DNA from 2 places in the Dyella sp. SYSU CM1112 genome. Region 1 is predicted to be linked to the other one. Evidence: predicted binding sites of a transcription regulator. Region 1 holds the regulator's gene; the other holds the start of a gene.
What was found. Region 1 encodes sigma-54, which starts transcription at its own class of promoters, with help from an activator protein. Its sites were predicted from a motif close to TGGCACGNGCNTTGC; they were not measured.

Region 1 (4,425 bases):
ATCCCGCGCACGGCAAGCGGATGCCTGCGACGGGTTTCCGAGAAACGCTTCATGAGGACAGCATCGCTGCAATCCAGAAAGATCAGATGCACATGCACGGTAGCGGCGAGTGCCGACAGCACCTGCGGCATGTGCTGAAAATCTTCATCGCGATTGCGCACGTCCACGCCGACGGCGATCCGTCGACGATGGCTGTCGCCGCGCGTGGCCGCTTCGACCAGTTGCGGCAGCAATGCGCTAGGGAGGTTGTCGACGCAATAGAATTCCAGGTCTTCCAAGGCACGCAATGCAACGGTTTTACCGCCGCCCGACATGCCTGTCAGTACGACCAGGTGCAAGGCGTTCGGATCGTCGGATGGAAGCATTCCTTTGGATTCATTCATGAGATCACCACGGAGGGAGCCGGCGCATCTGATGGGCCTGCCGATCCATGAAACTCTGCGCGGGATCGATGCCCTTGCTCTTGAGCATATGGCTGCGCACGGCAGCTTCCACCAGTACGGCCAAGTTGCGGCCTGGTGCGACGGGCAGTGTGATCATCGGCACCTGTACATCGAAGATTTCGCGGTGGCCCACGTCTCCGGTGAGGCGCGTGAGGGCGTCGGTATTGTCGCCGTCGCGCAATGGCTTGAGATGAATAACCAGTCGCAAGTATTTGGAGGTTTTGACCGAGGTATGGCCGAACATCTCGCGTACGTTGAGTACGCCCAGGCCACGCACTTCGAGCAGATCCTGTAATAGCTCGGGGCAAGCACCGTCGATGACATCGGGCGCGATCAGCGTGAATTCGGGAGCATCGTCGGCGACCAGCCGATGCCCGCGGCTGATGAGCTCCAGCGCCAGCTCGCTTTTACCGGAACCGGCTTCACCGGTGATCAGAACACCGATGGAGAACACCTCCAGCAGCACACCATGCAGCGTAAGACGTGGCGCCATGGTGCGCGCCAAGTGGTATTGCATCCAGGTGAGCAGCTCGTGCCCGCGCTTGGCGCTGATCCATAGTGGTGTATCGGTTTCTTCCGCCACTTCCCGTAAGTCAGCGGGAATGGTCTGATCCTTGGTAACGATGAATGCTACCGGCTGGGTGGCTGCCGCCTTGTGGATCACTTCCCATCGCTGACGGGAATCCAGACCGTCAAGGTAGCTCAGTTCTTCAGTACCGACAATTTGGATCTTGTTGGGATAAATGACGTTGAGATAACCCACGAGCGAAGGGCGTCTGGCTCGCGTCGAGCCGTATTCCAGCAGGCGCGTTTCACCACGCATGCCGGCGACCCATCGCAGCGCCATGCGCTCATGAATATCGTCGAAGAGTTGTCGTGCGGTAAGCCGTTCCAAGGATGTTCCTTTTGCCGCGGGGCTGCCTTACTGGGGGCGGCGGCAGGAACATTGTGCCAGTTTTGCGTTTCTGGCTCCCTCTCGGCTGAAGAAAGGGGGATTCGAAGGGGCATTCTGGCTTGGGCCGAGCTTGGCCCCTCTCCCGCGAAGGAGAGAGGCCATATCGAATGATGCTCAGCCGTATTGGCGAATTTCGCGCACTTCGCGCTGGTGTTTGTCACACAGTTTTTCGCGATAGCGGCGGAGCTGGTTGACGAGTTTGTCGAACATGACGTCGATGGAGGCGTACATATCGTTCTCGGTGGCCTCGGCGTGCAGCGTATTACCGGCTACGTTGATGGTTCCCTCGGCACATTGCTGAAGCTTGTCGACCGAGAGCACGACGTTAAGGCTGACAATACGGTCGTCGAGGCGAGTCAATCGATCGAGCTTGGCAGTGACGTGACTGCGAAGAGCTGGGGTGACATCGATCTTTTGACCACTGAGTTGGAATTGCATGGTGCGCCTCCTTCAAGAGCTGGCCGCCAGCGGCGGCGTTGATCGATGCGCGGATCGCCGTGAAACGATCGTTGCATCGTGAAGCTAGACCTTGTTGTTGAATATGGGATTGCTCCGTCAAGCTGCAAGTTCCCGCAGAGATTTTCGGCGTACAGATTCAGCTATTGCGCTGACGCTCGCTCGAACTGGGAATGCGCAGAATCTCTCGATATTTCGCAACAGTGCGTCGGGCTACCTGAATGCCCTTGTTGCGGAGTTCCTCGGCGAGGGCCTGATCGGACAGCGGCTTGCGGGGATCTTCGCCATCCACCAGCTTGCGAAGCATGGCCTGGATGGCGGTAGCAGAGGCGCTTCCACCGTCTTCGGTGGAAACGCCACTGGAAAAGAAATACTTCAGTTCGTAAGTGCCGCGTGGTGTGTGGATGTACTTGCGAGTGGTTACACGTGAAATCGTTGATTCGTGCATACCTACCTCCTCAGCAACTTCGCGCAGCACCAGTGGCTGCATCGCTTCCGGACCGTAATCCAGAAAAGCGCTCTGTCGCCGTACGATCGCTTCGGCGACTTTCAATAGTGTTTCGGCACGCGACTCCAAACTTTTAATGAGCCAGCGCGCCTCTTGCAATTGTCCGCGCATCCAGCTTGCATCATCACTGCGTGCTTGTGCAATCAGATTGCAGTAATGCTGGTTGAGGCTGAGCTTGGGTTGGCTATCCGGGTTCAGGAAAACGCGCCAGCGCGTGCCATCCTTGCGCGCGTAGACATCCGGTGCCACGTATTCAACGGGTGTGGTGTCGAGGGCCGCACCAGGCCGCGGATCGAGGCTGCGGATCAGTATCGCTGCACCGGTAACATCTTCTTCACTTACATGGAGGCGACGGGCGAGCTTGGCCATGTCGTTGCGCGCCAGCAGCTCCAGCTCGCTTTCCACGATGCGCAGTGCCAGGTCGCGATAAGGCGTACTCGCATCGAACTGTTCGAGCTGCGCGCGCAGGCAATCGGGCAGGTCAATGCTGCCTACGCCAGCGGGATCAAAACGCTGCAACTGCCGGCGTACTGTTTCAACCTCGTCGGGCGTGGCCTTCAGATGCGGTGACAGGGCGGCCAATACTGCCTCCACGCCTTCAGCCAAGTATCCATCAGTATTCAACGCGTCGATGAGTACGGTAGCGATGGCCTTGGCGCGCGGCTCCATGGGTGTCAGGTTGAGCTGCCACATCAGATGTTCTTGCAGCGATTCCGGTGCGGCGCTTTGCGGCTCCATGCCTTCATCGTCGCGGTGGTTTGCGCTGCTGCTACTGCCACTGCCATTGCTGGAAGAAAAATCTATCGGCTCATCGGAACTGATTTCAGCTTCGGTCCACTCGGGCGCTTCATCATTGCTGTCGCTGCCGGATGCGGAAGTGCTGCTTGCCGAAACGGATGCATCGAATTCGTTTTCGAATTCGTCATCGTTTTCAGTTTCGTCCTGTTCCGTGCCCGCATCTTCGGCAAACTCGAGCAGCGGGTTGCTCTCGGCAAGTTGACGCAACTCTGCAGCCAGCTCCAATTGCGACAACTGCAACAGACGAATGGCTTGCTGCAATTGAGGCGTGAGAGCCAGCTGTTGATTGAGACGGAATTGAAGCCCTGGTTTCATGCCTGCCAAAGGGGTCAAGATGGCTTCATCCTAACCCTTCGCTGATGCGTCGGCCATAGCTGCGAAGGGCTTCAGGGTTTGCTGCGCACAGGGATGTGAATCAGCGCAACAGTAGCCTGCCTTGGCGTAACGTTAAAAGCCTGTCCGACATCTGCGCGTAACCTGTCCGGCGCTTGCTGATGGCGCGGCTTGTTTGCCCGTGGACCCATGGTGTCATGTGGTTGCGCATGGACTTTATCCGCCTTGCGCTACTGTGGTCCGAGTGCTCCCATGTGGATGGCGGAGCTGTCGGGCAGGCTTCAGGGCATTACAGGCGGAATTCCCGGCCCAAATAGACCTCGCGCACTTTTTCGTCAGCCAGGATATGCGCCGGCGTGCCGCGCGAAAGGACTTCCCCTTCGTTCATGATATAGGCGCGGTCGCAGATGCCGAGCGTTTCACGCACATTGTGATCGGTGATCAGCACGCCGATGCCACGTTCCTTGAGGTGGCGCACGATGCGCTGGATCTCGCCGACGGAGATCGGGTCCACGCCGGCGAACGGTTCGTCCAGAAGCATGTAGCGTGGTTGTGCGGCCAGTGCGCGGGCGATTTCCACGCGACGACGTTCACCGCCGGACAAGCTGATGCCCTTCTGGCTGGCGATGTGGGAAATCTTCAGCTCGTCCAGCAGGCTTTCCAGCTCTGCATCGCGCTTGCGCTGATCCAGACCCTCACGCAATTCCAGCACCGCCATGATGTTGTCGGCGACGCTGAGCCGACGAAACACGGATGCCTCCTGCGGAAGGTAGCCGATGCCAAGCTTGGCGCGGGCATGCATGGGCAATCCGGTGATGTCTTGTTTATCGAGCTTGATGGCACCCCCATCAGCCTCGATCAGGCCGACGATCATGTAAAAGCAGGTGGTTTTCCCTGCGCCATTGGGGCCAAGTAGACCTACAACCTCGCCT
Region 2 (4,425 bases), on a different contig from region 1:
CACCGATGACGATCGCCTGAGCCCGCATAGCGTTTAAAGTTGTTGCTTCCAAGTGGCGTTGTAGCACTGCCAGTCATGCCCTTCCTTACGCCAGGCCGTTTCTACCTTATAGACACCCAGTTGCGAGGGAAACAGTTTCCCACCGCTGGTCAGCGTCACCGTGAAATTGGCTACATACCGCTCACCTCGCGGCTCTACATCCACCGGGCCTAGTACCGCATGCAAGGTCTCGCCGCGAAATTTTGCTGCGTGTAGCAGATTGCCGATGTCCCCGCGGGTCATCGTACCGTCGTTCCCTTCGAAGTCGTCGGTAAGCGGGGCAACCACTGACGATGCATCGAGGTGTTCGGTTGCCTGTGCAGCCTTGTCGATGGCTTGCTGGATCAGCACCTCGTCCGGCGCGCGATGGCATCCGGCAACCCCTATTGCCAGCAGAATCAGTAACAAAAACAGGAATGGATATTTCATGACCGGCGTCCGATCACCCCTCGATATATCGCTGCAACGCGGCTTGCTGCTATACGCTGGCGTATGCTCCAATGCCTCGTCCACATGATGCACGATAGGCGCCGTCGCCACCATCGGCATGTACTTATGGAGCTTGGGATCGAACATGAGCAATCAGCGCCCGTGGCTGAGTCATTATCCGGTTGGCGTACCCGCAGAGATCGACATCAGTCAGTACGCTTCTGTTGTTGCCGTGCTGGAGGAGGCGTTTGAAAGCTTCCGCGAACACGATGCTTTTTCCAATTTTGGAAAAAAGCTGACTTACGGCGAAGTCGATACGCTAAGTCAGCAATTTGCCGCATACCTCACCGGGGAGCTCAAGCTTTCCAAAGGTGATCGTGTGGCGATCATGTTGCCAAATCTGCTGCAATATCCAATCGCACTGTTCGGTGCACTGCGGGCAGGCATGGTGGTGGTGAATACCAATCCCATGTATACGGCGCGCGAACTCAAGCATCAGCTGGAAGATTCAGGTGCAGCGGCGATTGTCGTGCTCGACAACTTTGCCTCAACCCTGCAACAAGTCGTGACGGAGACCGGCGTCAGACACGTGATAACGACGGGCATCGGTGATTTGCTCGGCCTCAAAGGCGCACTCATCAACTTCGCGCTCAAATACGTGAAGAAGATGGTGCCACCTTATTCGCTGCCGCATGCAGTGCGTTTCAGGGATGCATTGGCCGCTGGCGCGAAACACGAAACTCCGAAACCTCTCATTACTCACGATGACATTGCCTTCTTGCAATACACCGGTGGCACGACCGGCATCGCCAAAGGCGCCATGCTGACTCACGGCAACATGGTGGCAAACATGCTGCAAGCGAGTGCATGGATCGGCAGCAACCTCAAAGCGGGTCAAGAAGTCATCATCACAGCACTGCCGCTGTATCACATCTTCTCATTGACGGCTAATGGACTGGTATTCATGCGGTTAGGCGGCTTCAACTTGCTGATTACCAATCCGCGGGACATGCCGGCTTTCGTCAAAGAGCTTAGGCATTCGGGCTTTACGGCCATCACCGGCGTCAACACGCTGTTCAATGGGCTACTCAATACACCGGGTTTTGCAGAGGTCGATTTTTCGCATCTGCATCTAAGCCTTGGCGGCGGCATGGCAGTGCAACGCGCAGTAGCCGAACGCTGGAAGAAGGTAACGGGTTGCACCTTGGCCGAAGCCTATGGCCTTACGGAAACCTCGCCCGCGGCCTGCATCAATCCGCTTGATTTGAAGGAATACAATGGGTCGATTGGGCTACCCATTCCTTCCACCGATATCGCCATCTGGTCGGAAGACGGCGTGCCGTTGCCTTATGGCGAAGTGGGCGAATTGATGGTGCATGGCCCGCAGGTGATGAAGGGTTATTGGAAACGTCCCGATGAAACCGCCAAAGTGCTCGCAGATGACGGTTGGCTGCATACCGGCGACATAGCGAAGATGGATACGAACGGCTATATCTACATCGTCGATCGCAAGAAGGACATGATCCTGGTATCAGGCTTCAACGTGTATCCGAACGAAGTCGAGGATACGGTGATGAAGCACCCTGGCGTGGCGGAAGTCGCTGCCATTGGCATGCCAGACGAACATTCGGGCGAAGTGGTCAAGCTGTTTGTCGTGCGCAAGGATCCGAATCTTACGGTGGAAGAACTCAAAGAGTTTTGCCGCGAAAACCTTACAGGCTACAAGCGGCCGAAAATCATCGAATTCCGCGACGCATTACCCAAGAGCAATGTGGGCAAGATTCTGCGGCGTGAACTGCGCGACGAAAAGAAGCAGCAGGCTTTACCGGGCTAAAGCATTCTCTCATGTGGGCGCCGTCAGTTGCGCCCTACGGCACGGCATCAATCGTCGTGCCACATTTCCAGGATATCGGCATACCCGCCTAGCAGGTTCCATAGTGGAACCTGCTTTTCTTCGGGAATGCGGGTATAGGCAAAACCGATATGTCGCTCTGAGACGCGTGCTACTCTCGCTTCGAGGTGAATGTGCAGGTCCTCGCCGAAAATCATGTCGAGCACCCAGCTCTGTCCAGGCTGGCCGTTCCATTCCCGCGGACGTCGAACCAACGCACCCGTGGCTGAAATATCGATCAGATCGCTTGGGTGCGATTCACCGCCATGACTCATTAAGACAGTTGTCTTGATGCGCATGCGGGCGGGGCGCAAATGCTCCTTACCCGAGCCATCCATGGTGTCATCACCCATCGTTGTCATGTATTTCTCTCCCTACCCGCACAGCAGGTCACTGCGCGCCCAGATCCGACCTGTCCAGCTCTCCAGCGTGCCTGGGGCTTCTGCTACAGAACACGCCAGCATCGGCACGCAAAGCCGATGTCCCCCGGATATCGGCATATGATGAAGCAAGCCACATGCCACTGCTACAAGAAGGTTTCAGCCGAATCATTCGTCGTATCCGGTCACTTGTACCGTTCGCCATAGACACAATAGGTCACATCCTGCCGTAGTTCAGGACGAGCAGGATTCACGACCCTCTACGGTTGCTGAAGCGTTCGCTGGACATGCTGGGGGACTGCAGCTAATCTGTCATCTGTGTGTGGAGCCAGGCACGGATGATCGCCGGGAACCCCGGTTGGAATGGCCTTCACCCGATGTATCCAGCCGACCTTACGAATCGCGGGCGACGCCAGCGGCGTCATACTGGGTTTCTGCCTGATCGCTTGGTCAATCGACCTGGCAGCCGGTGACCGCCAACCTGATCGAAACCACGCCGTGTGACTTCATCAGGATCGCAACCGCACGTTCGGGGAAACATCGTGCAGCGTGGCTTTATGGGAATGGCCTCAAGCATTCAGGCATTCCAGGCATGGATTCTTCTTCGATCCAGTGGTCAGGAGAAGGATTCTGATCGTCAATAGAACCTACTGCCAGCCCAGGCCGGGCCGGCCGATAACATGATTGATGAGCACTGAGCCAACCGAGTCTCAGCCTGTCCAAGCAACGCATGACGCGTTTGCCGGGGTTCCGCAGCAGCAGGAAATGCCGCTGGCGATCGTTCGTGGCGAACCGATCCTGCAGATGCCGCAGGACCTGTATATTCCACCGGACGCGCTGGAAGTCATTTTGGAGGCATTCGAGGGACCGCTGGATCTTTTGCTATATCTGATTCGTCGGCAAAACCTCGACATTCTCGATATCCCGATTGCCGAAATTACCAGGCAATACATGGAATATATCGAGATGATGCGTGACGTGATGCGGCTGGAGCTAGCGGCAGAATATCTGTTGATGGCTGCGATACTGGCCGAAATCAAATCACGGCTGCTGCTGCCCAGGCCTCCTTCGGAGGAAGGTCTGGAGGAAGATCCACGTGCGGAGTTAGTCCGGCGCCTACAAGAATACGAGCGTTTCAAGAAGGCGGCGGAAGACATCGATACGCTGCCCCGTCTGGAGCGCGATACGGTGCTGGCGCAAGCTGACGTGGGTGAGCGCAATGTCGTCAAGCTGCCACCGCCGTTGGATTTGAAGGAAATGTTGTTGGCCCTCAAGGACGTGTTGCATCGGGCCGAATTGTTTGGGCATCACGCTATCAAGCGCGAGGCGTTGAGCGTGCGGCAACGCATGGGAGAGTTGCTGAGCCGCTTGAACGATGACCAGTTTCACCGCTTCGAAAGCCTGTTCGACGTCAACGAGGGAAGACTGGGTGTCGTGGTGACCTTTCTGGCCATGCTGGAGCTCGCCAAAGAATTTCTGATCAACATCGTGCAGGAAGAGCCGTTGGCACCGATCTATGTGAAGGCCAATGCCAATTCGGCCGAGGAAGAAGCTGAAGTCGCCGCCGGTGACGACGCTATTGAGGAACAAGACGCCGCCTTCGGTAATGAATGAGCGGCCGTTTTCTATAAGGACGCGTAAGCGTCATGGACATCCGATCCTAAGCCTATGCAGATCGAGCAACTC

Region 2: the regulator sigma-54 is predicted to act here: its motif matches at 2,868-2,882, upstream of AC4HNJ_RS17545 (PilZ domain-containing protein).

Annotation. Positions count from the first base shown of each region.
Region 1 is NZ_JBZEGI010000001.1:10,969-15,393, forward strand. Features, by position in the region: gene rapZ (RNase adapter RapZ) at 1-383, opposite strand, end outside; gene hprK (HPr(Ser) kinase/phosphatase) at 388-1,338, opposite strand; gene hpf (ribosome hibernation-promoting factor, HPF/YfiA family) at 1,513-1,836, opposite strand; gene AC4HNJ_RS00070 (RNA polymerase factor sigma-54) at 1,994-3,475, opposite strand; gene lptB (LPS export ABC transporter ATP-binding protein) at 3,783-4,425, opposite strand, start outside.
Region 2 is NZ_JBZEGI010000014.1:45,439-49,863, reverse strand. Features, by position in the region: gene AC4HNJ_RS17555 (hypothetical protein) at 34-615, opposite strand; gene AC4HNJ_RS17550 (AMP-binding protein) at 614-2,302, shown strand; gene AC4HNJ_RS17545 (PilZ domain-containing protein) at 2,350-2,721, opposite strand; gene AC4HNJ_RS17540 (segregation and condensation protein A) at 3,427-4,353, shown strand; gene scpB (SMC-Scp complex subunit ScpB) at 4,408-4,425, shown strand, end outside.